DNA from 2 places in the Herbaspirillum hiltneri N3 genome. Region 1 is predicted to be linked to the other one. Evidence: predicted binding sites of a transcription regulator. Region 1 holds the regulator's gene; the other holds the start of a gene.
The links. Region 1 encodes LexA, which represses DNA repair genes until DNA is damaged. Its sites were predicted from a motif close to ACTGTATNNNNATACAGT; they were not measured.

Region 1 (6,924 bases):
TTTTGTGCATCGCTTTGTGCCGATGGATCGGCAATTGCCTTGTCCAAAGCCAGCTTGGCGGAGTCGATCGTCGTTTGCAGAGTCACAGCCGACGATGCCAGCGCTGTTGCTGTCATTGTCGAACCTGTTGCGAACAGGTTGTCCAGAGCTGCCTTGGCCGAAGTGTAAGTCACTTGAGCTGCGTCAACCGAAGTAGTCACGCCCAGACCGATCAGACCCTTGGCGCTGGTGCCGATGACGTTTGCCATGGTCTTGTCGTTCGACAGATCGGACAGCGAGATGCTGATTTGATCGTTCAGCTTGTTGTCAACAACGTTGGCGCCGACTTGGAAAGTCAGTGTCAGCGAAGCGGAAACATTTGCCGAGTCGGAACCTGTACCAGCGCTGGCGCCGGAGCCGATACCTGTGAACAGGTTTTGGCCGTTGAAGGTTGTGCCGTTCAGAACACGGAAAACTTCGTCCGACAGTTGCTTGTATTCGTCGTTCAGAGTTTTACGGTCTTGGGCGCTGTTCGAACCGTTGGTTGCTTGAACAGCCAGTTCGCGCATACGTTGCAGGTTGTCGGTAACTGTGCTCAGTGCGCCTTCAGCGGTTTGAGCCAGGGAGATACCGTCGTTGGCGTTACGTTGCGCAACTGCCAGGCCTTTGACCTGAGCATTCATGCGGTCGGCAATTGCCAAGCCTGCAGCGTCGTCCTTTGCGCTGTTGACGCGCAGACCGGAAGACAAACGTTGAATCGAAGTATTCAACGACGATTGCGACGTGTTGAGGTTGCGTTGCGTGTTAAGCGACGCAATATTGGTATTAATGACTGATGCCATGTTAATTCTCCTAAGATTTGAGGCCGATAAATCCGAGTTTCAGTGCTTAACTTTGGTTTTTACCTAAAGCCTCAGGCGTTCAAACCGCTGTTGTTAGCTATATCGGACGGTATCGGAAAAAGTTTAATGTTTATCGCAAAAAAATTTTTCCAATGCTGTCCGACCTAAAACTGCGTGCTTCTATACGTCAAGCAAATCTTATTTCGACGCTATTTAAGAAAACTTTAGTGGGTATTCCTGGAAAAGTTCCAATTTTGATGCGCGGGAAGGCGGCAGGGGGATGATGCGGGGGACTTTGAGGGACTTGCCGCATCGGGGTGATGCGGCAAGTCTTTGATTAGGCAGCGGTTTTTTTCTTTTCTTGTGCCAGGGTTGCTAGCTCCGAAGCCACTTTGCTGATGACAGTCGGCCAATCGTTGCGGGTTTGTTGCCGGAACAGGCGCATGCTCGGATACCACGGCGAGTCTTCCCGCTCGTTCAGCCAGCGCCAGTCCGGCGTGTGGGCCAGTAATGTCCAAGTCGGGCGGCCGAGCGCGCCGGCAAGGTGGACCACCGAGGTGTCGACACTGATAATCAGGTCGAGGTTGGCCATTGCCGCCGCAGTGTCGGCAAAGTCGTTGAACGAGTCACCTATATTGTATACAGGCAGTTCTTTAGGAAGTTTAGCCAACTCCGGCGTGGCAAGTCCTTTCTGGATGGAAAAGAACTGCACGCCAGGCGTATTAAATAGCGGGGCAAAGATGTCGAGCGGAATCGAACGTTTCCGATCATTGCCGTGCTCAGGATTGCCGGCCCAGACGAAGCCGACCCGCAAATCGCTGGTGTTGCCCGCGAGCATGTCGATTTTCTCTTTCCAGGTCTTGATGTCCTGCGGATCGGCTGACAGATAATACGGATAGGAGGGAATGTCCTCCACGCTATCTGTGCCCAGCGCATGCGGCAAGCTCATCAGTACGTAGGCGCAATCGCACTTGGGCAACGGATCTGTCTCGCGCACCAGGGTCACTTGGTCGGATACGCTACGGAACAGGCGAGCAAGCGGATCCTTGACGTGTAGCGCCACGCGGGCGCCTTGCGCCAGCAGCAAGTGGACGTAGCGCACGAACTGAATGCTGTCGCCGAAGCCTTGTTCGTGCATCAGCAGGATATATTTGCCCTTCAACGAAGATTTGCCGTCCCATTTCGGGATCATTCCGAAAAGCTTGTGAATCAGCTTGTAAACATAGCTGCGTTCCTTGACTTCAAGGCGGCTTTCGTGATTTGCCCAGCCTTCCTTCAGATCGCCCGCCAGTAATTGCCCTAATGCAAGGTTGTGCTGGGCGGTCAGATAGTTGGGCTTGAGCGCCAGCGCATCGTGGAAAAACTGCAGCGAAGACACCGTTTCGCCATAGTCATACATGGTTGCTCCAATGTTATTCAGCGTCAACGGATGCTTGGGGTCCACTTCGAGTGCCTTGCGGAACAGCGCCATCGCGTCTTCATAGCGGTCCTGGGTGGAAAACAGGCTGGAGGCAAGCTTCGCGTAGCTGTTCGGGTCCTTGGGCGCCAATTCGATGACCCGCTGGTAGTGCTCGTGGGCCTTGTCGTAGTCTTTTTGCTTGATATACGTGTCGGCAATCTTGTTCTGGGCGTAAATGTCGGTCGGATCCAGCAACAGCGAGGTCTTGTGGCATTCAAGGGCATCCTTGAGCATGCCCATTTCCTGGAAGGCGATGCCCAGGTTGGTGTGCGCCGGCGCAAAGTTGATCTGCAGCTGCAGCGCTTTGAGCAAAACCTCGATCGCTTCCTTGTATTGCTTGGCATCGATCAGGGCTTTGCCCAGATGGGACAGCGGGCCTGGTGCGTCCGGGTTGCGTTTGACGGCATCCTCGAAGTAGGCAATCGAGGCGTCCGGATCGTTTTTTTCATGCAGCGCGTTGGCCAGGCCGATGCGCGCGTCCTTGTTGTCTGTGTTGAGCTTGATGGCTTCGTCGTACAGCGCGATCGAATCATCGATGCGATCCTGCTTGAGAACGGAGGTGGCCAAATTGGCGACGTATTCCGAATTGGTCGGATCTGCAGCTACTGCTTTACGCAGGGCAGCCTCTGCGGCGACATAGTCGTTCTCATGCATGGCGATCAGACCCCAGGCATGATTGGCATAGACCAGATTGGGCGCGCGCTTGAGTACCTGAGCGCACAATACTTTCGCTTCGGCGACCTTGTGGTCGTCCAGCAAGCCCAGGCATTCTCTTACGGCGAGGAGATCTTTGACATTGGGTTGAGCATTCTTGTGGGCGGGCTTGTTGCTGCTACGCGTTGACATTGTGATTCCTTACCGGATTGAATAGTTATGCTGTTGCACGAGCGGGCTGCGAATGCGAATTGAGCTGCCCGGTCGCAATAAGCTATACGTATCATATGATGCAATTCCGGTTTCGATCCGGCAAACAGACGTAAAAAAAGCCCGCGATTTAGCGGGCTTTAGTTTGTGTGGGGCTCGAGGCGGGATCAGTTCCAGCTGCGCAGCAAGCCCACGGCCAAGCCTTCCAGAGCGAAGTTTTCTTCCTCGGAAGAGACCTTGATCACCTTGAAGTCGGGATTTTCCGGCAGCAGTTCAATCAGGGAGCCGGTCTTGCGATAGCGCTTGACGGTGACGTCGTCGCCTATTCGCGCCACGACGATCTGCCCGTTGCGCGCCTGATCGGCCTTTTTCACCGCCAGCAAGTCGCCGTCCAGTATGCCCGCATCGCGCATCGACATGCCGCGCACTTTCAGCAAATAGTCCGGTTTGGCCGAGAACAGCGCCGGATCGACGTTGTAATTGCTTTCGATATGTTCTTGCGCCAGGATCGGCGAACCGGCGGCGACGCGGCCTACCAGCGGCAGCGACAGCTGCATGAGCGCCGGGTGCGGCAGGGCCATCTGGCGGCCCGGATTGCCGGCCGATCCATCGCGCAGGCGGATGCCGCGCGAGGTGCCTGGTGAAATCTCAATGGCGCCTTTGCGCGCCAGTGCCTGCAAATGTTCTTCGGCGGCGTTGGCGGAGCGGAAGCCGAGCTCGTTGGCGATCTCTGCCCGCGTCGGCGGGAAGCCGGTATTTTCGATGGCATCTTTGATCAGATTCAGAATCTGTTCCTGGCGAGCGGTCAGTTTGAGCATGTCGGCTTTCGGGGGAAGTTATGCTGGTTGCATAAACAGTCTGTATTTTTATACAGTTATAAAGCAGTGTCAATCTGCAATATTGAAATCATGTCATCGGCCGTTTTCTGATTTGTGGGCCCGGGCCCACGGCAAATGCCTGAAAGCATTGAGGTTTTTGACATTCTGTTATATGATTGCGGGCTTTCCTCTTCCCACACTCGTCTTGACGCCGAGGTGGGCGATTTGTTAATCAGTCCATAAAGGAGTCTACATGCGTCATTATGAAATCGTATTTATCGTCCATCCGGACCAAAGCGAGCAAGTTCCAGCGATGATCGAGCGTTACAAGGGCATCGTTACTGCACGCGGCGGCAAGATTCACCGTGTCGAAGATTGGGGCCGTCGTCAATTGGCGTACCAAATCCAAAAACTGGCAAAAGCACACTACGTTTGCCTGAATATCGAAGTTGACGGCGAAACTCTGGCCGAAATCGAAACCGGCTTCAAGTTCAACGATGCAGTGTTGCGTCATCTGACAGTCAAGTTGAAGAAGGCCGAAACCGGTCCTTCGCCAATCCTGAAGGCTGTCCAGAAAGAAGACGCCGCAAAGAGCAATCGCGCAGAAGCACCAGCGGCCTGATTGCTGATATCGCGATAGAAAAGCACCAGGGAGCGTGAATCACTTTCAGTTTGTTGCCAGTATCGCCGAGCGTGACGTCATACGTTACACCCCGGCCGGCATCCCGGTAGTGACTGCGAAGTTGCAGCACCAGTCGGAACAGACGGAAGCAGGCATCAAGAGGTTGGTCGAGTTTGAAATCACTGCATTCGCTGCAGGTGAAATTTCAGGCCGGCTCAATCAGGCCGGTCTCGGCGAGATGCTCAAGTTCAGTGGCTTCATGGCGCGCAGGAATCGCAACAGCAAAAGCCTCGTGTTTCACATCGTTGATTTTGAATCTGTAGTTTAGAACCACTCAATTTTTAGATATCAGGAGCCGCAAAATGGCATTCGGTAAAAAGTTCGATAAAAGCAAGTTGAAGCAAAAACGCCAACAGCAAAACCCGCTGTTCAAGCGCAAAAAATTCTGCCGTTTCACAGCAGCAGGTGTTGAGCAAGTCGATTACAAAGACGTCGACACCCTGAAGGATTTCGTGCAAGAAAACGGCAAGATCATGCCAGCACGTCTGACCGGCACCAAGGCACACTATCAGCGTCAAGTTGACACTGCGATCAAGCGCGCACGCTACCTCGCGTTGCTGCCATACACAGATCTGCACAACGCGTAATTGACGACGAGATATAGGAGAAAAACATGCAAGTCATTCTGTTGGAAAAAGTCGTTAATCTCGGTGGTCTGGGCGAAGTCGTCCGCGTCAAGGACGGTTACGCACGTAACTTCCTGATCCCGCAACGCATGGCGCGCCGCGCCACAGCAACCGCCATCGCCGAATTCGAAGCGAAGCGCGCCGAGCTGGAAAAGGCCGCCGCTGAAAAGCTGGCAGCAGCACAAGCCCAAGGCGAAAAGCTCACCGGCCTGACAGTCAAGATCACCCAGAAGTCCGGCGTTGACGGTCGTCTGTTCGGTTCCGTGACCAACTTTGACATCGCTGATGCGCTGACAAAGCAAGGTTTCCCGGTCGAAAAGGCGCAAGTTCGTCTGCCACAAGGTCCTCTGAAGATCGTTGGCGAGCACGCTGTTTCGGTTGCTCTGCACACCGACGTCGTGGTTGACGTGACTGTTGCTGTTGCGGGCGACCACGCGTAATTCATCACGCCAAGTCGTTCCATCTGTTTTGATAAAGAAGCCGGGTTCGCCTGGCTTTTTTATTTTTACCGGCCTGTGGCGACATGCCGCGGCCGGTGCAAGTCCGACTGCAGGTTGTAAAACCGCCGGCTAATTCGTCCCCGCACCTGAAGCGACTACTCTTAGCAGGTATAATGCGCGCCATGAACGCATCTCCCGATCCGCAACTAGAATCCCTGCGCGTCCCGCCGCACTCCATCGAAGCCGAACAATCCGTCCTTGGCGGTTTGCTGCTCGACAACGCCGCGTGGGATCGTATCGCCGACTTCGTCAGCGCGGAAGATTTCTATCGCTACGATCATCGCATCATTTTCCAGCACATCGTCAAGCTGATCAACGAAACCAAGCCGGCCGACGTGATCACGGTCTACGAAGCGATGTCCACCAGCGGCAAGGCCGAAGAGGTGGGCGGCCTGAGCTATCTCAACGCGCTGGCGCAAAACACGCCCTCGGCGGCGAATATCCGCCGCTACGCCGAAATCGTGCGCGACCGCAGCATTCTGCGCAAGCTGATCACGGTCTCCGACGAGATTTCCGGCGACGCTTTCCATCCGCAGGGCAAGAACGTCAAGCAGATGCTGGATGAAGCGGAATCAAAAATTTTCGCCATCGCCGAAGAGGGCTCGCGCGGCTCCCAGGGCTTCCTGTCGATCCAGCCGCTGCTTACCCAGGTGGTGGAGCGTATCGACGAACTGTACAACCGCGACAGCACCAGCGACATCACCGGCGTGCCGACCGGCTTCATCGACCTCGACAAGATGACTTCCGGGTTGCAGCCAGGCGACCTGATCATCGTCGCCGGCCGTCCTTCCATGGGTAAAACCGCGTTTTCCATCAACATCGGTGAAAACGTTGCCATCGACAGCGGCTTGCCGGTTGCGGTGTTTTCGATGGAAATGGGCGGCGCCCAGCTGGCCATGCGTATGCTCGGTTCGGTCGGCCGTCTCGACCAGCATCGCCTGCGCACCGGCCGTCTGATCGACGAAGACTGGCCGCGCCTGACGCATGCGATCCAGAAGATGAACGATGCGCAGTTTTACATCGATGAAACGCCGGCTTTGAGCCCGATTGAATTGCGCGCCCGTTCGCGCCGCCTGGCGCGGCAATGCGGCAAGCTTGGTCTGATCATCATCGACTACCTGCAACTGATGTCAGGCAACGGCGGCGGCAACAGC
Region 2 (6,924 bases), 240 kb from region 1:
CTCGGTCAACAAGGAGCCGGTGCTGAAACAGAAAGTGCGCAACTGGCTGGCGCAGAAGGACGAAGTCATCGCCTTTTGCCAGGCGCAACCGGCCGATGGCGGCTCGGGGGCGCTGATCGTGTTGCTGCAATCGAGCGCACCGGCGGCGCGCTAGCACTGATCAACGAATTTTCAGTATCTCGGCAAGCCAGTCGACGAACACCCGCACACGCGGCGACAGATGGCGATTGTGCGAGTACACGATCGCCACCGGCAACGGCGGCGGCTTGAACTCCGGCAGCACTTCTTCAATCATGCCCTGCGCCAGCAAGTCCTCCGCGCCCAGCAAAGGCGCCTGCACCAATCCCAGTCCCGCCAGGCAACACGCCATATAAGCCTCGGAGCTCGCGACCGATACCTGGCCACGCAGCTTCAACGTCTTCAGCTCGCCGTTCTGCATGTACTCCCACGGCAGCTCGCGGCCGGTGCGGCTGGAAAAATAATTGATCATCACGTGCTGCCCCAGCTCCGCCAGCGTACGCGGCCGGCCGTGGCGATCGAGGTAGGCCTTGGAAGCGCAAGTGATCTGCTCCATCGCGCCGATGCTGCGCGCAATCAGCGTTGAATCGCTGAGGAGGCCGACCCGCACCACGCAGTCGACGCCTTCGCCGATCAGGTCGACGAAGCGATCGCTGGCATTGAGTTTGACGCTGATGTCCGGATAACGCGCGAAGAACTCCGGCAGGCGCGGAATGACGTTCTTGTGCGCCAGCCTTTCGGGCAGGTCGACACGCACCACGCCCTGCGGCTGTTCGTTGTCGAACAGGTTCTCGACATCCTGGAATTCCGCCAGCAAGCGCTGGCAACGCTCAAGGTAAGCCGCGCCGTCGTCGGTCAGCGTGACCTTGCGCGTGGTCCGCTGCAGCAAGCGCACGCCGACGCGCTTTTCCACCGCCTGGATGGCGTTGGTCACGGTCGCCGCAGGCAAGCCCATCTGCTCGGCAGTCTTGCTGAAGCTGCCCAGTTCGGCGACGCGCACGAATACTTCCATTGCCTGCAAGCGATCCATATTGATAATTAATTATTTTCGAATAAAGAAATCATTTTAACGCCATTTATTCGAAATTAAACAAGTCCAATAATATCACCATGCGCCAAGGAATGGCTGCTGTCGCCCTCTCTCCGGCTGGCGCCCCTCACTTTTCGACTGGAAGGAATCATCATGGAACAACGCATACTCGGCCGCGACGGCCTATCCTCGTCGGCCCTCGGCCTCGGCTGCATGGGCATGTCGGATCTGTACGGCCCGGCCGACGAACAAGCCGGCGTCGACACCATCCATGCCGCGCTGGACGCCGGCGTCACGCTGCTCGATACCGGCGATTTCTACGGCATGGGTCACAATGAAATGCTGATCCGCGACGCCTTGCGTAGCAAAGGCGGCGCCGGAGCCGGCAGCCGCGACAAGGTCCTTCTGAGCGTGAAATTCGGCGCCATGCGCGACGCCGGCGGCAACTGGGTCGGCATGGACAACCGTCCGGCGGCGGTCAAGAATTCCCTGGCTTATACCTTGCGCCGTCTGGGCACCGACCATATCGACATCTACCGTCCGGCGCGCCTCGATCCATCCGTGCCGATCGAAGACACCGTGGGCGCCATCGCCGACGAAATCAAGGCTGGCCGGGTGCGTCACATCGGCTTGTCGGAAGTCGGCGCGGACACCCTGCGCCGTGCTCACGCAGTGCATCCAATCACCGATTTGCAGATCGAGTATTCACTGATCTCGCGCGGCATCGAAAAAGATATCCTGCCGACCTGCCGCGAACTGGGCATCGGCATCACCGCTTACGGCGTACTGTCGCGCGGCCTCATCAGCGGTCATTGGGATCCGGCGCGCAAGCTGGCGGCGAACGATTTCCGCGCGCACAGCCCGCGCTTCTCGGGCGACAACCTGGCGCATAACCTGTCGCTGATCGACGTGCTGCGCCGTGTCGCCGCCGACAAAGAGGCCACACCGGCGCAAGTGGCGATTGCCTGGGTACTGGCGCAAGGCAGCGATATCGTGCCGCTGGTCGGCGCACGCCGCCCGGAACGCCTGACGGAATCGCTGGGCGCGCTCAAGCTGACGCTGACGGCACAGGATCTGGCGCGCATCGAAGAAGCAATTCCGGCCAATGCCGCGGCGGGCGATCGCTATGCCGCGCATTCGATGGCGCATCTGGACAGCGAGAAGTAAGACCATCGCGGGGAAGCGCCCCGCCCCGGCCGGTCAGAACAGATTGAACTGGCCGGACGGGGACGCTCTCGCCGGCCGGGCGGGCGCCACGAATTGCGAGGCGTCGAGCATGTCGAACCAGCCGTGCTGATGCATGCCGCTGCGCTGCACGGCCTTTTCAAAACGCTGGCGTATCAGCTCCGCCCACACGCCTTCACCGCGCATGCGCGTGGCGAAATCGGAGTCGTTGTCCTTGCCGCCGCGCATTTCGCGGATGCGGTTCATGACACGGTTCGCCCGCTCCGGAAAGTAGGTCTGCAGCCATTGCTGGAACAGCGGATTCACCTCCCATGGCAAGCGCAGCACGGTGTAACCGGCGCGGCGCGCGCCGGCCTCTGCGGCAGCCGCGACGATGTCTTCCAGCTCCGGCTCGTTGATGAAGGGAATCACCGGCGCAACGCTGACGCTGACCGGAATGCCCGCTTCAGCCAGCGTGCGGATTACCCGCAGGCGGCGCGTCGGCGTGGCCGCACGCGGCTCCAGCTTGCGCGCCAGCGCCGGGTCGAGCGTGGCGATGGTGACGGCGGCAATCATCTGGCGCCGCGCGGCCATCGGCGCCAGGATATCGATGTCGCGTTCGATCAGCGAAGATTTGGTGATCAGCGCCGCCGGATGACGGCAGTCGCTCAGTATCTGCAACACGCGCCGCGTGATCTGCAGTTCTCGCTCACATGGCTGATAGGCGTCGGTATTGATGCCGACGGTAATCGTCTCGGGCAGATAGGACGGCTTCGCCAGCTCGCGCAGCAGCAATTCCGGTGCGTTGGTCTTGGCAAAAATCCTGCTCTCGAAATCCAGCCCCGGCGACAGGCCGAGATAGGCGTGCGTGGGCCGCGCGAAGCAGTACACGCATCCGTGCTCGCAGCCGCGATACGGATTGAGCGACGCATTGAAAGGCAGGTCGGGCGACTTGTTGCGGCTGATGATGGTCCTGGCGGTTTCTTCGGTGATGATGGTGCGCAGGGCCGCAGGTTCGCCGCCTTCGTCCGTTTCTCCATTCTCCGGTTCAGGCACGCCCCAGCCGTCGTCGAAACCGACGCGTTGTTCCACTTCATAGCGTCCCTGCATATTGCTGACCGCGCCACGGCCCTTGCGCGCATCGAACACGCGCGTGAATGTCTCGCCTTCGCTCTCGCGCACTTGCGTGATTTGCAACGGTACTTTGCGGTAACCGGACTTGCTCATGGGGTCATTGCCTCCGCATTTGAATACTGTACATATATACAGTATTTTAAACCAAATGCGATGGCAATCGTGAAAACAGGGATTTCCCTGAATTGACGGCCTCAGTTCATGAAACGGGCGTCCTTGGTCATAGTCGCGATATCCACGTACATCGACCCTTGATGCCGGGTGGAGGAGAAATTGACGGCATAGCCGCCGCCGTCATAGTTGCGCGCGTTGATGCTTTCGAGCGCACGGATCAGGCGCTCGCGCGTGAGATTGCGCCCTGCCCGTTTCAGCCCTTCCACCAGCACGCGCGCGGCAATATAGCCTTCCAGGCCGGTGACGGAGAGTTCTTCGCGGCCGGCTTCAGCCACGCGCTTGCGATACTCGGCGACCAGCGGCATCGACATCCGCCACGGCAACGGCACCACTTGCGTAACCAGGAGGCCGTGCGCCAGTTCGCCCAGTTCGCCGGCCAATTGCTTGTTGCCGACGAAAGACACGGCGAAGAATTGGCCGAGGAATCCATCGTCGCGCAAGCCGCGCACGAGGCGCGCGTTGACCTGGTAGTCGGCACTCACCAGCATGACGACGTCGGCATGCACGGCCAGCGTCTTCTCGATCAGCGGCGCCAGATTGATCCCGCCGTGGCTGATGCCGATGCTGGTCAGCTCGATGGCTTCGCGCCGTGCGTGGTTTTCCAGGTCCTGCTTGAGCGACACGCCATACTGGTCTTGCTGATACAGCAGCACCAGCTTGCGCGTGCCGAGCCAGTTCATGTTGCGCAGGAAACGGGCATATTCGTCCGCATAACTGGCGCGAATCGAAAACAGATGGCGGTTGAAAGATGGCTGGAGCGCGCCGCCGGTGAAAGGCGCGAAGAAAGGAACACGTGCCCGCGAAGCGATCTGCAGCCCCGCCTGGCTGGCCGGCCAGCCGACGAATCCGAACAGGGCGAACACCCCGTCCCGCTCTATCAGTTGTCGCGTGTTGTAGGCGGCGAGAGACGCCGTGTACTGGTCGTCGCGGGTGAGCAGCTCAATACGCCTGCCGTGGACGCCGCCTTGCTGGTTGATTTTGTCGAAATAGATTTTGGCGCCGTTCAGCGCCTGGCGCGCGTATTGCGCCGTGGGGCCGGACATGCCGGCCGATTGCCCGAGCAGGATGCGGGTATCGGAGACGCCGGCGCCGGCATGTGCGGGGGAGAACAAACACATGAACAGCAAGATCGGAAGAATTCGAAACAACCACCGAAGCTGCTCCGACATGCGATCCCCCCTTCACGGTGTTATACCGCTTCCGCTCCTGTCTCGCCGGTACGGATGCGAATGACCTGTTCGACTTCCTGTACGAAAATCTTGCCGTCGCCGATCTTGCCGGTGCGCGCGGCCTTGATGATGGCGTCGACCACCGGTTCCACCACGCTGTTGTCGACCACGACTTCGATCTTCACCTTGGGCAGAAAATCGACCACGTATTCGGCGCCGCGATACAGCTCGGTATGACCCTTCTGGCGGCCGAAACCCTTGACTTCGGTGACGGTCAGTCCGGTGACGCCGACTTCGGCCAGCGACTCGCGCACTTCGTCCAACTTGAACGGTTTGATGATAGCAGTGACTTGCTTCATGGCTATTCCCTCCTTATAAAATGTCGCAGAAAATCGAATTAAATCAATAAAAGTTTTTACGAAACACTCTTAATTATGAGCGCGGCACGACGTAATATTATTCGCGGAATCTTGATGTAATCGGATATCGCCAATCACGGCCGAACGCTCTGTGCGTGACCCGGATACCGACCGGAGCCTGGCGCCGCTTGTATTCGTTGATCTTGATCAGGCGCGTGATGCGCTCGATATCGTCCTTCTGGTAACCGGCCCGCTCGATCTCGCCGATGCTGAGGTTCTCTTCCATGTACATCTGCATGATGGCGTCGAGCACTTCATACGGCGGCAGCGAATCCTGGTCTTTCTGGTCGGGCCGCAACTCGGCCGACGGCGCACGCGTGAGAATGCGTTCCGGAATGACTTCGGAAATACTGTTGCGGTAAGCACACAGGCGATAGACCAGTGTCTTGGCGATGTCCTTGATCACCGCGAAGCCGCCGGCCATGTCACCGTACAAGGTGCAGTAGCCGACCGCCATTTCGCTCTTGTTGCCGGTGGTCAGGACGATGGAACCGTACTTGTTGGACAGCGCCATGAGCAGCGTGCCGCGAATGCGCGCCTGGATATTTTCTTCGGTGGTGTCTTCCTTGAGTCCCTTGAACTCCTCGGACAGGGTGCTGCGGAAGGCCGAGAAGCAGTCGTTGATCGGGATCTCGTCGTAACGCACCTTGATGCGCTCGACCATGTCGCGCGAGTCGATCCAGGAAATGTCGGCAGTGTAAGGCGACGGCATCATGATCGCGCGCACCTTGTCGGCGCCCAGCGCATCGACGGCGATGGCCAGCGTCAGCGCCGAATCGACGCCGCCGGACAGGCCGATCAGCACACTAGGGAAACCGTTCTTGCCGACGTAGTCACGCACACCCAGCACCAGCGCCTGGTATACCTGCGCTTCGATCGACAGCGCAGGCGCCATCTGCGGATTGCGGATCTGCACGCCGTCGAATTCGATGACCTGCAAATCTTCCTGCGCGTGGGCGAGGCTGGCGACCAGCTCGCCGGCGATATCCATGGCGAAGGAATTGCCGTCAAAAATCAATTCGTCCTGCCCGCCCACCAGGTTGGCGAACACCAGCGGCATGCCTTGTTTGGTGACGTTGTCGCGCATCACGTCGAGGCGCAGCAACTGCTTGTTCATGTGATACGGCGAACCGTTCAGGATCAGCAGGACTTGTGCACCGGCATCCCTGGCGCGCGCAGGAGCGCGCGGGAACCAGGTGTCTTCACAGATGTTGATGCCGAATTTCGTGCCCTTGACGTCGAACACCAGCGGCGTCCCGTCAGGCGTGAAGTAGCGTTTTTCGTCGAACACGCTGTCGTTGGGCAGTTCCAGCTTGTGGTAGCTGCCGGTGATCCGGCCGTTCAGCAGGACCGATGCCGCGTTGAAGCGCGCACCATCCTTGAGCACCGGATGACCGACGACCACGTGTACGTCTTTCAGTGTCGCCAGCTCGGCCGTCAGCGCTTGCAACGCTTCTTCGGTTTTTGCGTAGAATGCCTGACGCAGCAACAGGTCTTCAGGCGGATAGCCGACCAGCGACAACTCCGGAGTGAGGACGATATCCGCACCCTGCGCTGCGGCACGGCGAGCGAATTCGACGATTTTGTTGCGATTGCCCGAGATATCCCCAACGGTGCTGTTGATCTGGGCGATGGCGACTTTGACTGACATGATGGCCACAAGTAAGAAATAACGGTAAGAAAATGACGAAGAGTAAGGACGGAACACCTGTGCCAGGGAGCTGCACGCAGTGAACGCAGAGGCTCATTATCGCACGCGAATCATTTCTTCTCTGGCAGAAGTTGGCCGGCCGGCATGGGATGCGCTGCTTGCCGC

Region 2: the regulator LexA is predicted to act here: its motif matches at 3,465-3,482, upstream of F506_RS09210 (PA0069 family radical SAM protein).

The regions. Positions count from the first base shown of each region.
Region 1 covers NZ_CP011409.1:2,284,782-2,291,705, forward strand. Annotated here, with positions in the region: gene F506_RS10390 (flagellin N-terminal helical domain-containing protein) at 1-821, opposite strand, end outside; gene F506_RS10395 (tetratricopeptide repeat protein) at 1,159-3,126, opposite strand; gene lexA (transcriptional repressor LexA) at 3,312-3,962, opposite strand; gene rpsF (30S ribosomal protein S6) at 4,216-4,584, shown strand; gene priB (primosomal replication protein N) at 4,619-4,912, shown strand; gene rpsR (30S ribosomal protein S18) at 4,947-5,231, shown strand; gene rplI (50S ribosomal protein L9) at 5,258-5,710, shown strand; gene F506_RS10425 (replicative DNA helicase) at 5,884-6,924, shown strand, end outside.
Region 2 covers NZ_CP011409.1:2,044,498-2,051,421, reverse strand. Annotated here, with positions in the region: gene F506_RS09225 (Smr/MutS family protein) at 1-154, shown strand, start outside; gene F506_RS09220 (LysR family transcriptional regulator) at 161-1,048, opposite strand; gene F506_RS09215 (aldo/keto reductase) at 1,202-2,215, shown strand; gene F506_RS09210 (PA0069 family radical SAM protein) at 2,249-3,439, opposite strand; gene F506_RS09205 (ABC transporter substrate-binding protein) at 3,541-4,638, opposite strand; gene F506_RS09200 (P-II family nitrogen regulator) at 4,710-5,048, opposite strand; gene F506_RS09195 (NAD+ synthase) at 5,146-6,759, opposite strand; gene F506_RS09190 (GNAT family N-acetyltransferase) at 6,839-6,924, shown strand, end outside.